2 regions of the Cognaticolwellia beringensis genome follow, and region 2 is predicted to be linked to the other one. Evidence: predicted binding sites of a transcription regulator. Region 2 holds the regulator's gene; the other holds the start of a gene.
The links. Region 2 encodes sigma-54, which starts transcription at its own class of promoters, with help from an activator protein. Its sites were predicted from a motif close to GTTGGCACGNNNNTNGNNT; they were not measured.
Positions count from the first base shown of each region.

Region 1: B5D82_RS09645 (PEP-CTERM sorting domain-containing protein) is a predicted target of sigma-54. The motif match lies at 2,188-2,206, and genes of this name have one in related genera.

Region 1 covers NZ_CP020465.1:2,272,564-2,280,706, reverse strand. Annotated here, with positions in the region: gene B5D82_RS09650 (ThiF family adenylyltransferase) at 1-854, shown strand, start outside; gene B5D82_RS09645 (PEP-CTERM sorting domain-containing protein) at 1,308-2,153, opposite strand; gene prsT (XrtA/PEP-CTERM system TPR-repeat protein PrsT) at 2,293-5,070, opposite strand; gene prsT (XrtA/PEP-CTERM system TPR-repeat protein PrsT) at 5,129-7,882, opposite strand.
Region 2 covers NZ_CP020465.1:1,567,123-1,575,265, forward strand. Annotated here, with positions in the region: gene mlaF (phospholipid ABC transporter ATP-binding protein MlaF) at 1-435, opposite strand, end outside; gene B5D82_RS06575 (calcium/sodium antiporter) at 866-1,846, shown strand; gene B5D82_RS06580 (KpsF/GutQ family sugar-phosphate isomerase) at 1,863-2,828, shown strand; gene kdsC (3-deoxy-manno-octulosonate-8-phosphatase KdsC) at 2,830-3,375, shown strand; gene lptC (LPS export ABC transporter periplasmic protein LptC) at 3,372-3,938, shown strand; gene lptA (lipopolysaccharide transport periplasmic protein LptA) at 3,970-4,449, shown strand; gene lptB (LPS export ABC transporter ATP-binding protein) at 4,450-5,181, shown strand; gene B5D82_RS06605 (RNA polymerase factor sigma-54) at 5,242-6,750, shown strand; gene hpf (ribosome hibernation promoting factor) at 6,786-7,073, shown strand; gene ptsN (PTS IIA-like nitrogen regulatory protein PtsN) at 7,103-7,555, shown strand; gene rapZ (RNase adapter RapZ) at 7,562-8,143, shown strand, end outside.

The DNA of each region.
Region 1 (8,143 bases), 710 kb from region 2:
GTTGGGTTACCGACGACGAACAGCAAAAGTTACGTAATACTAAAGTTGCTATTGGCGGATTAGGTGGTGTTGGTGGCGATCATGCAGTGGTGTTATCACGCTTAGGCATAGGTAAATTTAATATTTCGGATTTGGATGATTATGATGTCGCCAACTTTAATCGCCAATCTGGCGCAAACATGTCGACTATTGGTAAAGCTAAATCAGCCGTAATGGAAGAAACTATCCGTGGCATCAATCCTGAAGCTGAAATAACCAACTTTAATCAAGGCATTTCAGAAGATAATTTAGAAGAGTTTTTACAGGATGTTGATATCTACATCGACAGTTTAGATATCTTCGCTTTAGAAATACGTAGAAAGGTTTTTCGACGATGCTATGAAAAAGGTATCCCAACGATTACCGCAGCCCCTCTTGGAATGGGAACTGCTTTCTTGGTCTTCATGCCAGGTAAAATGTCGTTCGATGATTATTTTAACATCGAAGATCCTGCAGCTAATGCTACGGAAGAAGAAAAAGCAGAGGTTTTTGCAGATAATATTGTCAAATTTGTCGTTGGTGTAGCGCCAGCATGTTTACAACGCCATTATCTTGCACAAAGAACCTCAGTTAACTTCTTTAAAAAGAAAGTACCTTCAACATGCATGGGCATTTCTTTAGCAGCAGGTGTACTTTGTACAAATGCTCTTAAAATAATTTTAAACAGGGGCGAGGTTATCTGCGCGCCCCGAGGCTTACACTTTGACGCTTACCTGAATAAAACTGTCAAAACATGGCGTCCTTTTGGCAACAGAAATCCATTACAGCGTTATATGTTTAAAGTCTTTAAAGGTATTATTGATAACAGTAAATAACCTATTTGATTAGTTACTTGTTCTATTGTTACTACTTATACTAATCAGCTAGATAATAAAATCTAGCTGAGTCGTTACTATTAACTTATCTATATCCCCCAACACCTACACAGTCAAAGTAATCTTTTAACCTTTTAAAAATGAAAGTCGAATTAATCAACTTGGTATATTAATTATCAGGTCTGATATACGTAAATTAAACTCTACAGAAACACAGCAAGAACGTATTATCTTAGTAATACAAAAAATGTACGTATGCTACCACTCAGTCAGAATAAGCGTTAAATCACGACTCACTGACTCTGAGATACATTAACTTATAGCTATAAGTAAAATTTAACCAGAGGACATATTAGGCTGTCATTCAGTATGATATATCTATGCCGATTATTAGCTTATAAATTTTAGACATAAAAAAACCGCCAAAAGGCGGTTTTTTAACGTTTAGTTAAATTAAGACTTGCGACGTGATGCGCCAGCAAAACCTAATAAACCTAAACCTAAAATAGCTAGAGTAGTTGGCTCTGGAACTTGAAATTGTAAAGCAGCGTTATGCCCACCTTCAAGAGTAAACTCTTGTGTTGCTGCGTTATAACCTGTCACATTTGGACTTTGTGTATTTTGATCAATAGTGAAACGTACTGGTAAACCGGTTGTAGCTTCATACTCTCCAAGGGTTAACGATGATGAACCATACTTGATGTTAAACATATCGCCAACAGGAATACCATTAACCATTCCAAGACCAAAATTACCAACAGTACCAGTAAATTGTTGATTACCCGGAACTGAAGTATGACCCGTTACAGTAGTTGAAAATAAATGAACTTCATTACCTAATGCAGCACCGGTATAACCTTCAGATGCATCAAATAAAATCCAATCAATAGTACCTGAACTGTAAATAAAATCAGAACCGTTAAAAGTACCCATTAGGTCGCTGAAACGAAAGCTTAATAACCAGTCGGCTTCATAACCATTGTTGCTAGGTCCACCGAAAGTTTGTCCTGGAGTCATCGCAGTAACAAAGTTTTCATTAATAGCATTAGTACCAACAAAACCACCTTGTGAAGTGATTGTATCACCAACACTTATAGTTTGATCACCATCAACATCTTTAACAATTGAGTTGGATTTATAAACTAATTTAAGCTCTTCTTTCCAACCTGTAGTGTTGTCACCAGCAGCCGTATTAGCATTGCCACCGTAATTAGCACCATTATCGATATAAATTTCGTCAGCTGTTGCTGTGCCTGCGAAAGCTAAAGTAACTAGCGTTGCTGTAAATAATTTTTTCATTTCAAATTCTCCATTTAAGTTCTATCCTAAGTAAATGCATTCTATGTGCCAAGTTTAATAACTACTAGCTTATCAGCAACTTAAGAAGCTCCTGTTTTAGTCGCGTAGCCTTTATGTAAAATATCTTGACACTTTTCCATCAGTTTATACCAAGTATTTTAGTTAAAGCTTGATACCTAGGTAAGGTAAAGTCATTCAATTCTTTACTATTCATATTAAGCATTGACGATTTTGCTTTATCGGCTTTACCATTAGCAAATAATGCTTGAGCCAAATGTACTTTATAATTAGCATTATGTTGATTAGCCGTAGACGCTTGCTGTAAATGTCTTTCAGCTTCTTTGTTTTGGCCAACGGCTAAAAGTGTTAATCCCAATGTATTTTGTACCGAACTATTATCCGGCACTGCAGCTAATGCCTCACGTGCATAATTAATCGCTTGTTGATGGTTTCCTTGTTTCAAGAATAGCATCGCCGCGTTATTTAGCATTGAATAATGTCGATCAGATTTATCTAATATCTTCATGTAAACTTGCAATGCTTTATTAGGCTGCTCTTTTTCTAACAACTCAGCATATTTCAATTCCAAATCTAAAGTATTGTGTGCTTTACCCGACTTTTTATAGCGTTCGATAACAGCCAAAGCCTCTACTGAGCGATTTAACTGTTGTAATGATGTCGACAATTGGAATATAACTTCTTCAGAATTAATTGTTTTAACCACTTCAGCTAAGATATGATGTGCTTTTGAAAAATCATTATTTAAAAAAGCCACTTTGCCAATTAAACGTTCTATATGAATGTTGGGTTTGTCTGACAATTGTAGTTCAGTTAAAATTTCTGATGCATTCTTTAAATCATTATTTTTAATATATAACTGCGCCAGCTGTAACTTATGAACAGGGGAATTAGGCATTAGCGCAACACCCTTTTTCTGTACTTCAATAGCATCAGAAAAACTTCCTTTAAGCTCTAATACATTAGACTTTGCAATCAAAGTTTCAGGACTAAAAGCATTTAACTTTAGCACTTTGTTAAAGCTTTCAATCGCATCATCATAATGTTTATTATTCGCTTGCACTTTGCCTTTAAGCATCAACAACTGAATATTATTAGGTAAACGCACAAGTCCTTGACTTACAATACTCTCAGCAGTGTCTAATTCACCTTTTACAATATAAAAAGCCGTTAGATAGATATGCGATAAAAATTCACTGTTATTTGTTTTTACAAACTGCTCAAAGTAACTTCTCACACTATCTCTATGCTCTACGTCTTGCCCTATTCTTAATAGCGCTGAAACAACCAATGGTAAATTTATATTTAAGTTCAGGGATTTTTGATATTGCTTGATCGCAGCCTCAAAGTTTTTTTCTAATTCATACACTTGGCCAAGCTTGAAGTAAGCGCCTGTATTATTTTCGTTTATCGTTAAAACTTGCTCGAAGGCTTTTTTAGCATTATCTAACTCGTTCTTACGAACATAGATTATTCCTTTATAAGAGAGTGATAATTCAGGGTTGTCTTTAGCTATATTATTGGCAATTTCAAGAGCTTTCTCGAAATCATTAACTTTTAACCTTTCTAATAACAGCATCGACATCGCAGACTCTAGCTCTGGGTTTTTCTCTAACGCTTTTTCAAAATAACCTGCTGCAGAATTATCTCCAGAAAAAAACTTTAAAGCTCCCTGTTGATAAAGTACATCAGCATTATCAGGAGCAGTTTCAGCCGCCTTAGCCAGGAGTGCATTCGCTTCAGCAACTTTGCCTAACCTAAATAATTCACTAGCCGAAATACCTAATGTTTCCAAGTCAACTTGATCATTGGATACATTAGACAGCTCTGCAAAAACATCTTGTTCGTAACCTAATTGAAATTTCAGCGCATTCAGTAATTTTTTAGCTGGGTGCTGGTAGCTTAAGTCATTACTTACTGAATTCAATTGTGAATAGGCTACCTCTAATTGATTTAATTGAAATGCACTTACACCAGCAATAACTTTAGCAAGTACAGAACTGTTATTACCCCTAAGCGCAATTTCCGCATATCGCTTGGCTTGCTCATAATCGTTCAAGGCGAAGCGAGTTTGAGCCTTCATTTCATTAAGCTTAGGATTATTTGGTAACCCCACCAATAGTAAATCAACTTGCTGCTCTGCAGCTTTATATTTCTCTGAATACACTAATGCCATTGCATACATCATGCGTAATTCATGTGCTTGAGGATGTAAAACGATATATTTTCCAAAGTATTCTGCTGCTTGTGCCATCTCTTGCTCTTTAAAGAACAAGTAAGCTTTATACTCTATCGCTTCTGCAAATTCTGGCGAGTTAATTAAAATACTGTCGACAGTGGCAATGGCTTGGCTAATGTTATTATCCATCCCCTGCTTCCACGCTTTACTGAGCTCGGTATATTTAGAGTCATAATCAACTTCAACTACATCGTATAAATATATAATACCTTGCTCAATACTCTCTTCTTTAATGTAAGCTATTGCTGTAAAAGTTTTTAATATCGCTTGAGTTTCTTCAGAGAATGAGTCCAACTGAATCAACAACGCTTCTAAGCCGGCTAAATCGCCTAAGTGATAATAAGCTTTAGCCAATAAAGGGATAACAAGCGCGGTGTCATATCCTTTTTTATAAACACGCTCCAGTTCTTTCTCTGCTGAAATCCACAAACCTAGATTTAAGTACGACTTGCCTAATAAAAATCGTCCTTCGACGTTTTGTGCATTAGCACTCAATAGGTTTTTTAAGTTAATAATCGCTGCGTTAGCCTCGCCTTGTGCGATGGACGCTTTAGCGAGTGTTAAATATTCTTCATCACTTTTTTGCCCACTACAACCTGCTACTGCAATCGTAAACGCCAACAATGGAATGATTTTCTTACTTCTATTTATTAAGTACATTAGTCGTCCTGTATTATATACCTGGCAAAAACCCTCTAATGATCAGTTATTTGATCAACTAAATTGCTAATGCCATTAATTTATTCTTACGATTCATATCATCAATGCTGTTAACTTTAATTTTTATCAACAATTTAGCAGCATCCTGATTTCGTTTATTTGCGAGTAACGCTTCTGCGTAATTCAACGCTATTGATATATCCTTACCATTAGACAACTTATATGCCTCTGATAATTTTTTCCATGCTTCTACATTTTTACCCGACTTTAATAGAACCATACCACGCGTATCAATAACATTTGGATTTTCAGGAGCAAGATCAATCGCGGCTTTAGAGTGTAATTGTGCTTTGTCTAATTCGCCTTTTTCCAAGTATAGCCATGAAAGATTATTTAGAACAATGACATTATTAGGTTCATTAATAATAATTTTTTCGTAAGTTAAAATAGCTTTTTCAACCTCTGTAGTTAGATAGCTATCAGCCAACATCATTCGAACTTGGTCGTCTTGCTCATTTTTTGCCAAATACTCCCGCAGAATTTGCTGTGCTTGTACCGCTTGATTATCAGCTATATACGCTAGTGAAAGTAAGACCACATTTTTACGTGATGGATAAGCTTGATAAAAATGAGTAAGCTTTTCAACAGCCTTGGTAAAGTCTTTTTCGAGAAAAGCGATACGTCCTTCTAGTCCTGATTTCACCTCAGATTTAACACTCTGCAACTGAGGATCTTGAAAAAGTTTTTTGGCTTCAAACAGCTTATTGATGTCCAATAGCAATTGAACTTTTACCAATTTAATAATTAAGCTGTCTTTCTGATGATCAGACAACGCTTTATCGAGATACGGTAATGCCTTGTCTATTTGTCTTTGGTTAACGTAATAATCAGAGATCATTAACACAGGTTCAATATGATAAGGATTAGCCTTTAACCATTCTTCAATCGTGGTAATTAATTGCAGCTCATTCTGTTGTTTTTTATAAATCGAAATACGCTGTAACCATAATTTTTTAGGTGTTTTAACACTGCTTTCCATACCATTAGCAATAACTAACGCTTGGGTCAAATCGTTTGAATTAATAAGCGCGTCAATATATAACAAACTTAATGCAATATTATCGCTACTTTTTTGATAAGCCTGTTCAATTTTAGCTAAAGCTTGTTCATCAGGTTTTGAAGCATAGTAATAGCGCAAAGCCTTAGCATTGTCTGGATACTGATCAACCGCACGCAGGGCGTATTTTTCAGCGTCAATTTTATTACCCTCAGTAAAATTAAGTTTCGCTAACTCAGTAAGCGCATATAGATTATTGGCATCTTTGAGTAAACTTGTTTGTAATGCTTGGGTAGCTAGCTCATTTTTTTGTTGTGCAATATAAACAGCCGCAAGCATATTATAACTACCCGCGATGTCAGGCTGCTTTTCTTGCCATTTCTTAGCAACTTTAAGTGCTTTATCGTAATCACCTGTTTGTAATGCCGCAAAGGCAATTGCAAGCTCTGCACCTTCAAGATTTGGGTTTGCTTCCAGCGCTAATTCTAAATCTTCAACCCCAGAAGGATCATTGGTCATTAATTTTAATATGCCACTACGCACACTTTGCTCAGCATTCGACTCGGTTGCATTCTCATTAGCTTGTTTTGCTATAACTTTAGCTTCGTCAAGGGCGCCTAGTTCTGCCAGTTGAAAGCTCAAGCTAGATAAAAAACGTACTTCTTCAGAAGTCGTCGCGTTAAAACCAATGAGTGTTTCATTTATATCATCAATTAACCCCAACTGAAGTTGGCTTATCGCCAATATTTTCCTTGAATAATGATTAGCTGGCATTTGTTTTACAATAACGTTTAAATGATGATATGCGCTTTCATAATTATTTAAATTAAATGCACTTGTACCGGCAATTAATTTTAAAACGGGTAAATTATAGTTTTGATTAAGCGCCGTTTCTGCATGCGACTTTGCATTGGTATAGTCCTTTTTTTCGAACATCGCCACGGCTTTTATATAATTTGCTAGCGGTTGCTCACTGATAGATGCAAGAATATCATCAGCATATTTTTCAGCTTCATCATATTGATTGTCACGTAATAATGAATTAGCAATAAATAATTTTGTTACGCCCACTTTTGGCTGTAATTCATTATATTTCTTGTAATTTTCTGCCGCACTGGCAAATTTATTTAAAGCAAAAGAGACATGACCTTTTAACAAAAAGGCATCAATATTTTCAGAGTCAGCTAGTAAGGCTTTTGATACTAAAGAAAGTGCTTGTTCATTATTATTTTCGGCAAAGTTAACATAAGCACTAGCTAACAGAGAATAGGAGTTGGTCTCAGACAACGAGATTATTTGCAGGGTAAGCTCTTGAGCTAATTCAAATTTTTCGCTAAGTACAGCAGCAATACTTTTAAAGGCTAAGAATTTAATTTTACTGTCAATAACTAAGTCTTTACCGTCGTCATCTAAACTTGAAATATCTTCATAGCTTTCAGCTAGCAAATAAGCCCTAGCGAGTAATGGTACAACTTTATTACCGTCGTAATTTAATGAATGCGCTCGCTCTAATTCTTTTACAGCAACTAAACTATCACCTTGAGATAAATATAGTTGACCAAGTAAAAACCGTGCTTCTGCACTTTTTCCATCAACTTTTAAAGCATTTTTTAATTCTATTTCACTTATACTCAGCTCGTTTCTTTCTATCGCAGACTTCGCGTTGGCAATATGCTCTTGTGAAGTTATACTTTCGCCGCAAGCAGAAATAAAAACGGCAACCCCAATATACGCTGCTAATTGATTGAATTTCAAGATACCAACTCCCTGTGTTTTAATTTTATTGTTTAGTATGCACTTCTCAATGAATTAAAGTAACCTACCTAATAATTTTTTATAAAGCTATGTGTAAAACTCACGTTATTGTTACGATAATGCTTACTCTAAAAAACTCATTACTTATTGTATTTATTAAATATAACCGTTTTTATATCTTTAAATAAAGACAAACCCTTAAAACCTTGTTAACTTAATCACTATACTGATAAAGCTTGTATGGAAGTTTATCATTATAAT
Region 2 (8,143 bases):
GCCGCCTGAAAGTTCACTGGGTCGTAAATCCCGAGCACCACGCAAACCAACAGCTTCTAATTTCATCAGAACCATTTTTTCAATTACATCTTCGGCTAACTCAGTATGCTCACGTATTGGAAAGGCGATATTATCGTAAACACTCATATCGGAAAACAACGCACCACTTTGAAAAAGCATACTCATACGCTTGCGTACATCATATAAAGCTTTACGAGATAATTTAGGTATGTCGTGACCATCAAATAGAATGTGTCCGGATTCTGGTTTAATTTGACCACCAATTAGGCGCAATAAGGTTGTTTTCCCGATACCACTAGGACCCATTATTGCAGTAACTTTACCTTTAGGAATAGACAAACTGATGCCATCATAAATGACACGTTCGTTACGCTTAAAAGTCATGTTTTTGATATCAACTAAAATTTCGGACATATTGCTTGGGGTAACACCACAGTTAATTATTGTCTTATATATTGGAATTCTAACGCAGCGCAACAGCTCAGTCATTACAAATTAATAAATATTTACTAGGAAAAGAGTAAGCAAAAGTATGTAAATGTAACTTTAATGTAGCAATATCTTTATGAATGTTCGCCTATATGGTAAATAAACTGGAGCTACTTCATGCTCTATAGTCAGGAGATATAATTAAATTTCAACATCCTCTGGTTTATTTTATTTATTTTATGATGATTGAGCGTGCCAAAAATATCAGAAAAAGTTTATAATGGAGTTTGCTCAACCTAATATGGGCAAAATAAGTATTAATTGGGTGTCATCGGTTATCATCAATGGTTTATAATTCCTCTTTTTATACCTTCATCAGCAAACACTATTTAGCGTTACCAAACAGGAGTTTTGAATGTTCATCCAAATTTTGATCTTATTGCTTTCACTAGTTATTTTAGTGTGGAGTGCAGACAAATTTGTATTTGGTGCCTCAGCATTAGCACGAAATCTTGGTATATCTCCGATGATAATTGGCTTAACGATTGTCGCTATGGGCTCTTCGGCTCCTGAGATGATGATCGCCGCTACTGCGTCTTTACAGGGAAATCCAGACACGGCTATTGGTAATGCTATAGGTTCAAACATAACCAATATTGCCTTAGTGCTTGGCTTAACAGCACTTTTTCATCCATTATCAGTTTCGTCATCGACTATTAAACGTGAAATACCGCTGATTCTAATCATTACCGCTATAGCGACATACATGTTGGCCAATAGTAACTTTAGCTTCAATGAAGGTTTAATACTGATTATTGGCTTTGTGCTTTATATCGCTACTTTGCTCTTTGTGACGTTAAAGCGCTCAAAAGAAAATCCTATTGACGATAAAATGGTACTAGAAGCAGAGCAAGAAGTGCCTGACGGCGTCAGTACCAAAAGCTCTATAATCTGGTTAGTTGTCGGCATAATATTACTGCCTTTAAGTGCGAGCTACCTGGTTGACTCATCCGTATTTATTGCCAAAGCGTTTGGTATTAGTGATCTCGTTATTGGCCTAACTGTTATTGCCATTGGTACCAGTTTGCCAGAGTTAGCCGCTAGCATTATGAGCATTATTAAAAAAGAAGATGATCTTGCTTTAGGTAATATTATTGGCTCAAATATTTTTAATATATTAGCGGTATTGTCACTTGCAGGGCTAATCGCCCCAGGTGATATTGATAATGCCGCCGCAGTGCGCGACGCTCCGTTTATGTTAGCAACTACCTTTTTATTGTTCCTACTATGTTTCAGTCGTGGCGGAAAGTTTCGCATCACGCGCGCGAAAGGGTTACTATTATTAGCAGTGTTTTTTGGTTATCAAGTGTTACTTTTCAGTCAAATCAACGTGTAAAAAGTGGTCTTTAGCAATGAAAAATTTTAAACAATTAGCCTTAAATGTTATTAATATTGAACAGCAAGCCATTGCCGAATTATCGCAATATATAGACGACGATTTCGCTAAAGCCTGTGAGCTAATGTTTAATTGCCGAGGCCGTGTCATCGTTATTGGTATGGGTAAATCAGGCCACATTGGCGGAAAAATTGCCGCAACATTAGCAAGTACCGGTACCCCTTCATTTTTTGTACACCCTGGTGAAGCAAGCCATGGCGATCTCGGCATGGTCACCGTTGATGATGTGGTACTAACCATTTCTAATTCTGGCGAGACTGGCGAGGTACTGGCAATTATTCCCGTACTCAAGCGTATTGGCGCCAAAATAATTGCCATGACAGGTAAACCTGAATCAACACTAGCAAAACTTGCCGATACGCACGTTTGTGTAAAAGTATCACAAGAAGCTTGCCCTTTGGGATTAGCGCCAACGTCTAGCACAACAGCAACGTTAGTCATGGGAGACGCGTTAGCGGTTGCTTTATTGAATGCGCGTGGCTTTACCGCTGACGATTTTGCTTTATCTCACCCCGGTGGTAGCTTAGGTAAAAGGTTATTATTACGCTTAGCCGATATCATGCACAAAGATGACCGCCTCCCAACCGTGACAGAAGCTGCTAAGATAAAAGATGCGTTAGTCGAAATGTCACTAAAAGGCTTAGGCATGACCGCGATTGTTGACGTGAACAAGAGCCTAGTTGGCCTGTTTACTGATGGTGATTTACGCCGTATTTTAGATGCAGAAATTAATATACATCAAGACAGCATTACCAGCGTAATGACTAGAAATCCGCTTGTAGCTAAGCAAGATATGCTTGCTGCTGAAGCATTAAAAATCATGGAAGACAAAAAAATTAATGGCCTGATTATTGTCGACGATAATAATCACCCCATTGGTGCCATGAATATGCATGACTTATTAAAATCAGGAGTGCTGTAATTTGGATAGTTTATACGGAAAAGTAGCGCCAAGTGTTTGGCAAAAAGCGCAAAAAATTAAACTTTTTGTTTGTGACATTGACGGTGTTTTTTCTGATGGTCGTATCTACTTAGGCAATAACGGTGAAGAACTAAAAGCCTTTCATACCAAAGATGGTTATGGCATTAAAGCTTTAGGGGCAAGTGGTGTTGATGTTGCCGTGATCACGGGCAGAAAATCTAATATCGTCCAAACACGCATGACGGCATTAAACGTTAAACACATAGTGCAAGGTGAAGAAAATAAACTGCCTGCATTAAAAGCGATGATAGACGCTTTACAACTAACGCCTGAACAAGTTGCTTACATCGGCGATGATATGCCAGATTTTGAATGCCTAAACTATGTTGGTTTTAGTATTGCGGTTAATGACGCGCACCCTGCCATTTTAAATCTTTGTGATTACACAACCTATACCCGAGGTGGCTTTGGTGCTGTGCGCGAAACTTGCGACCTTATTATGCAAAGTCAGCATACTTTAGCCGATGCAAAGGGTGCCAGTATATGAACCGCATCACCCTTGCGACAATAACCTTATTTATTTTGGCGTTAACGACTTATGGTCTACTTGAGTGGTATGGCGCTAAGAAAGAAACCAGTAGTATCCTCGACAATGCCACTAATCCAGAATTTATTGCTGAAAACCTCAACAGCGATGTTTACAAAGCAACCGGTGCATTATCATATAATGTAGAAGCACAACGGATGGAACATTATGCTCAATTAGAGGTCACACACTTTGAATACCCAAGATATACCCTATACCCAAAAAACAACAAACCTACTTGGCAAGTAACAGCCAATGAAGGCACGTTATATAATAATAACCGTGTAAAATTGAAAAACCGCGTACGTTTAATCGCCACTGATGAAGAAAGTTTGATACAGGAAGTGCACGGAAAAAATTTAGAAATGGATTTAAAAACTAATATAATCAGCTCAGAGCAAACTATCTTAATATTAGGTAAAGGATTTACTATGTATGGCTCAGGATTAATTGTAGACTTAAACACAACACAGATGACATTGACTGAACATGTGCAAACCATTTATAAAAAAATTAAAAAATAACCTTATTTGCCTCACCGCTTTCGCATTATTAGTGCCAGCAGTAAGCGCAGAAAAGTTTAATGTTGAACAAGAAATTAAAATATCTTCTTCGCGACAAGCTGCCGATCTGAAAAACAAAATATTCAGTTATATCGATAATGTCATTATTGCTCAAGGCACGCTAACAATACATGCTGAATTAGTACAGGTAATTACCGAAGATAAAAGTGATAACAAAATTTATATTGCCAAGGGTTCACCAGCGACATTTGAGCAAACGCTGCAAGATGGCAGCCCCATAAACCTACAAGCTAATGAAATCCGGTATGAGCCCAGTATGAACACCGTGGTCATTTCAGGTAATGCACTTCTGCGCCAAGAAGGTAGTGAAGTTAGCGGTAGTAAAATCACTTATAATTTTGACACCGAATATGTCAATGCTGAAAGCTTAGATAACGCTAAAGTAGAAACGGTATTACAGCCAAAAAATAAAACTGAACTGCCTAAAAAATCTAAGGACAAGCAAGAGTAAATGTCAACTTCAACATTATCAGCAACCGGTCTTGCAAAAGCCTACAAAGGCAGAAAAGTCGTTAAAAACGTCAGTATGAAAGTGTCCGCAGGACAAATTGTTGGCTTATTAGGTCCCAATGGCGCGGGTAAAACCACCTCCTTTTATATGATTGTTGGCTTAGTCAATAACGACAGTGGCTCAATTGTTTTAAATGGTGAAGATTTAACTTTGTTACCCATGCACGAACGTGCGCGTAAGGGCATCGGCTATTTACCACAAGAAGCTTCAATTTTTCGCAAATTGTCTGTTTATGACAACATTATGGCCATTTTACAAACGCGTAAAACCCTGAGCGATGTTGAACGAGAAGAAAAACTTGAACATTTATTAGAAGAGTTCAACATCGGTCATATCAAGGATAACTTAGGTATGAGTTTATCTGGCGGTGAACGCCGACGTGTTGAAATAGCACGTGCTTTAGCGGCAGACCCTAAATTTATTCTCCTTGATGAACCTTTTGCTGGTGTTGACCCAATTTCAGTAGGTGATATAAAAAAAATTATCCTACACTTAAAAGAACGTGGCATTGGTATTCTGATCACTGATCATAATGTACGAGAAACACTCGATGTCTGTGAACATGCTTATATCGTTAGTCATGGTGAACTGATCGCTGAAGGTAATTCGAATCAAATACTTGCAAATCAACATGTAAGAGATGTATACCTTGGTGAACAATTCACGCTATAGTGAATAACAGACTAAAGCGGTATAACAATAATGTATTTCAACAGGGAAATGAAAACGTAAATGCGTCCTACTTTGCAACTCCGTATCGGACAACAATTAACGATGACCCCGCAATTGCAGCAGGCGATCAAGCTACTGCAATTATCGACTCTGGATCTCCAGCAAGAAATTCAAGAAGCACTCGAAAGTAACCCCTTGCTTGAAGTTGATGAATCTTTTGAAAGTAACTCAGAAAGCACCCCAGATCACTTAGAAGAAGGTTACTCCGCTAGTGTTGGCGAAACGAAAGAAATGTCTTCGTCTGATGGTAGTGAGGATTCTGCCCCGAGTATCGATGAGATTAGCTCATCCGAAGGTTTAGCTAAAACCGATATTCCCGAAGAATTAAACAGTGATAGCACTTGGGATGATAACTTCAGTGCCAGTGCGAGCAGCGGCGGTGTTGGTCACGCATCTGAAGATTATACTTATCAGGGTGAAACGAAAGATTCACTGCAAGACCATCTTATTTGGCAGATGGAACTTACGCCATTTAGCGATACCGACAGAACCATTGCCATCGCCATTATTGAAGCTATAGATGAAGCAGGTTACTTAACGGTTACCGCAGATGAGATATTAGAAAGCGTTGGTATAGACGATGTAGAACTCGATGAAGTTGAAGTGGTACTTAAACGAATTAACGTTTTTGATCCCGTTGGCGTGGCTGCTCGTTCAATTCCTGAGTGTTTGCTTATCCAGCTCAATCAATTTGCGAAAGATACGCCTTGGCTAGCTGAAAGTAAATTAGCCGTAACTGAACACATTGACTTGCTTGGTAATCGTGATTATCGACAACTGATGCGTAAATTACGCATCAAAGAAGATCAATTGCGCGAAGTTATTCGCTTGATCCAATCGTTAGATCCTCGTCCAGGCGATAGTGTCATCAAAAGTGAAGAGCAATATGTGATTCCTGATGTATCTGTTGAGAAGAAAAACGGCCGCTGGACGGTAGAGCTTAATCCTGATACTGCACCTAAATTATCAGTGAATCAACAATATGCTGCCATGTCTAGGTCTATGAAGTCGTCTGCTGATAGCCAATTTATTCGCTCGAATTTACAAGAAGCAAAATGGTTTATCAAAAGCTTAGAAAGTCGCAATGATACCTTATTAAAAGTTTCAAATTGCATTGTACAACGCCAACAAGGTTTCTTTGAACATGGGCCTGAGGCTATGCGACCTATGGTATTAAATGATATTGCAGAAGCTGTGGACATGCATGAATCAACCATCTCTCGTGTTACCACACAAAAATATATGCACACACCCAGAGGCATTTTTGAGCTTAAATACTTTTTCTCTAGCCACGTAAGTACTGAAAATGGCGGTGAGTGTTCTTCAACTGCTATTCGTGAATTAATTAAAAAGCTTGTTGCCGCTGAAATACCCGCAAAGCCATTAAGCGACAGTAAAATCGCAGATATATTAGCTGAACAAGGTATAAAAGTAGCAAGGAGAACCATTGCCAAGTATCGAGAGTCGCTCTCTATACCGCCGTCAAATCAACGTAAAAGCCTATTGTAGGCAGTCTTATTCACCAAAAAAGAGGAATGAAGCATATGCAAATTAATCTTACTGGACACCATGTCGATGTTACCGACTCATTACGTGATTATGTTAATGGCAAGTTTGAAAAGCTAGAACGTCATTTTGAGCATATTAATAATGTACATGTCGTATTAACCGTAGAAAAATTGAATCAGATTGCCGAATCTACTGTGCACTTAAGTGGCTCAGAGGTTCACGCGAAGGCCGAGCATAATGATATGTATGCATCAATTGATGCATTAATTGATAAGCTAGATCGCCAAATCCTGAAATACAAAGGCAAAATTAACAAGCATTAGCGCTCAGTCGCTTTAGGTTTTATAAGTTTATGAAGTTGCAAGACATTTTATCCCCGGACTGCACTATTTGTGCAGCACCGGGCTCCAGTAAAAAACGTATTCTAGAATACTTAAGTAGCCTGGCCGCCGATAAATTGGCAGACCATGACACATTTCAACTCTTAGAAAGCCTAGTTAAACGTGAAAGAATGGGGTCAACTGGCATAGGTAATGGCATTGCTATACCGCATGGTCGTTTGGAAAATGCTACACAGCCCATTGCCGTAGTAATAACCACAGAAGAAGCAATTGATTTTGATGCTATTGATCATCGCCCAGTTGATATTTTTATTGCCTTATTTGTGCCTGAAGAAGAATGTCAAAACCACCTCAGTACATTGCAGAGCATCGCAAAAATTTTTCGTAACAAGCAATTTTGCAAGCAAGTACGAAAATGCGAAAGTAACCAAGCACTGTATCAGTTAATCCAACAAGCGAGCTAAACACAGATGAAGCTAATTATAGTCAGTGGCCGTTCAGGGTCAGGTAAAAGTGTTGCACTGCGAGTGTTAGAGGATTTAGGCTACTATTGTGTTGATAATATCCCTGTCAACTTATTACCTGCTCTCATCCATACAGTGATTAACGATTATGAGAATGTAGCTGTGAGTCTCGATGTACGAAACTTACCAGCTGATCCTAATGATGTACCTGAAATCATTGAATATATGCCTAATGCGGTTGAATTAAGCTTACTTTATTTAGATGCGGATGATAGTGATCTTATTCGTCGATTCAGTGAAACGCGACGCTTACATCCGTTGATTAAACAAAATATTGCCTTAGACCAAGCCATTGCCCTAGAGAAAAAGCTCCTTGAGCCAATCGCCAGTCGAGCACACTTATATATCAATACTAGCCAACTTACGCCACATCAACTAGCGGACTTAGTTAGAGAGCGAATTTTGGGGAAAAAATCTGGCTCTATGGTCGTTGTCTTTGAGTCATTTGGTTTTAAACATGGCGTACCACAAGATGCTGACTATGTTTTTGATGCGCGTTTTTTACCAAACCCATTTTGGGATAAAGAA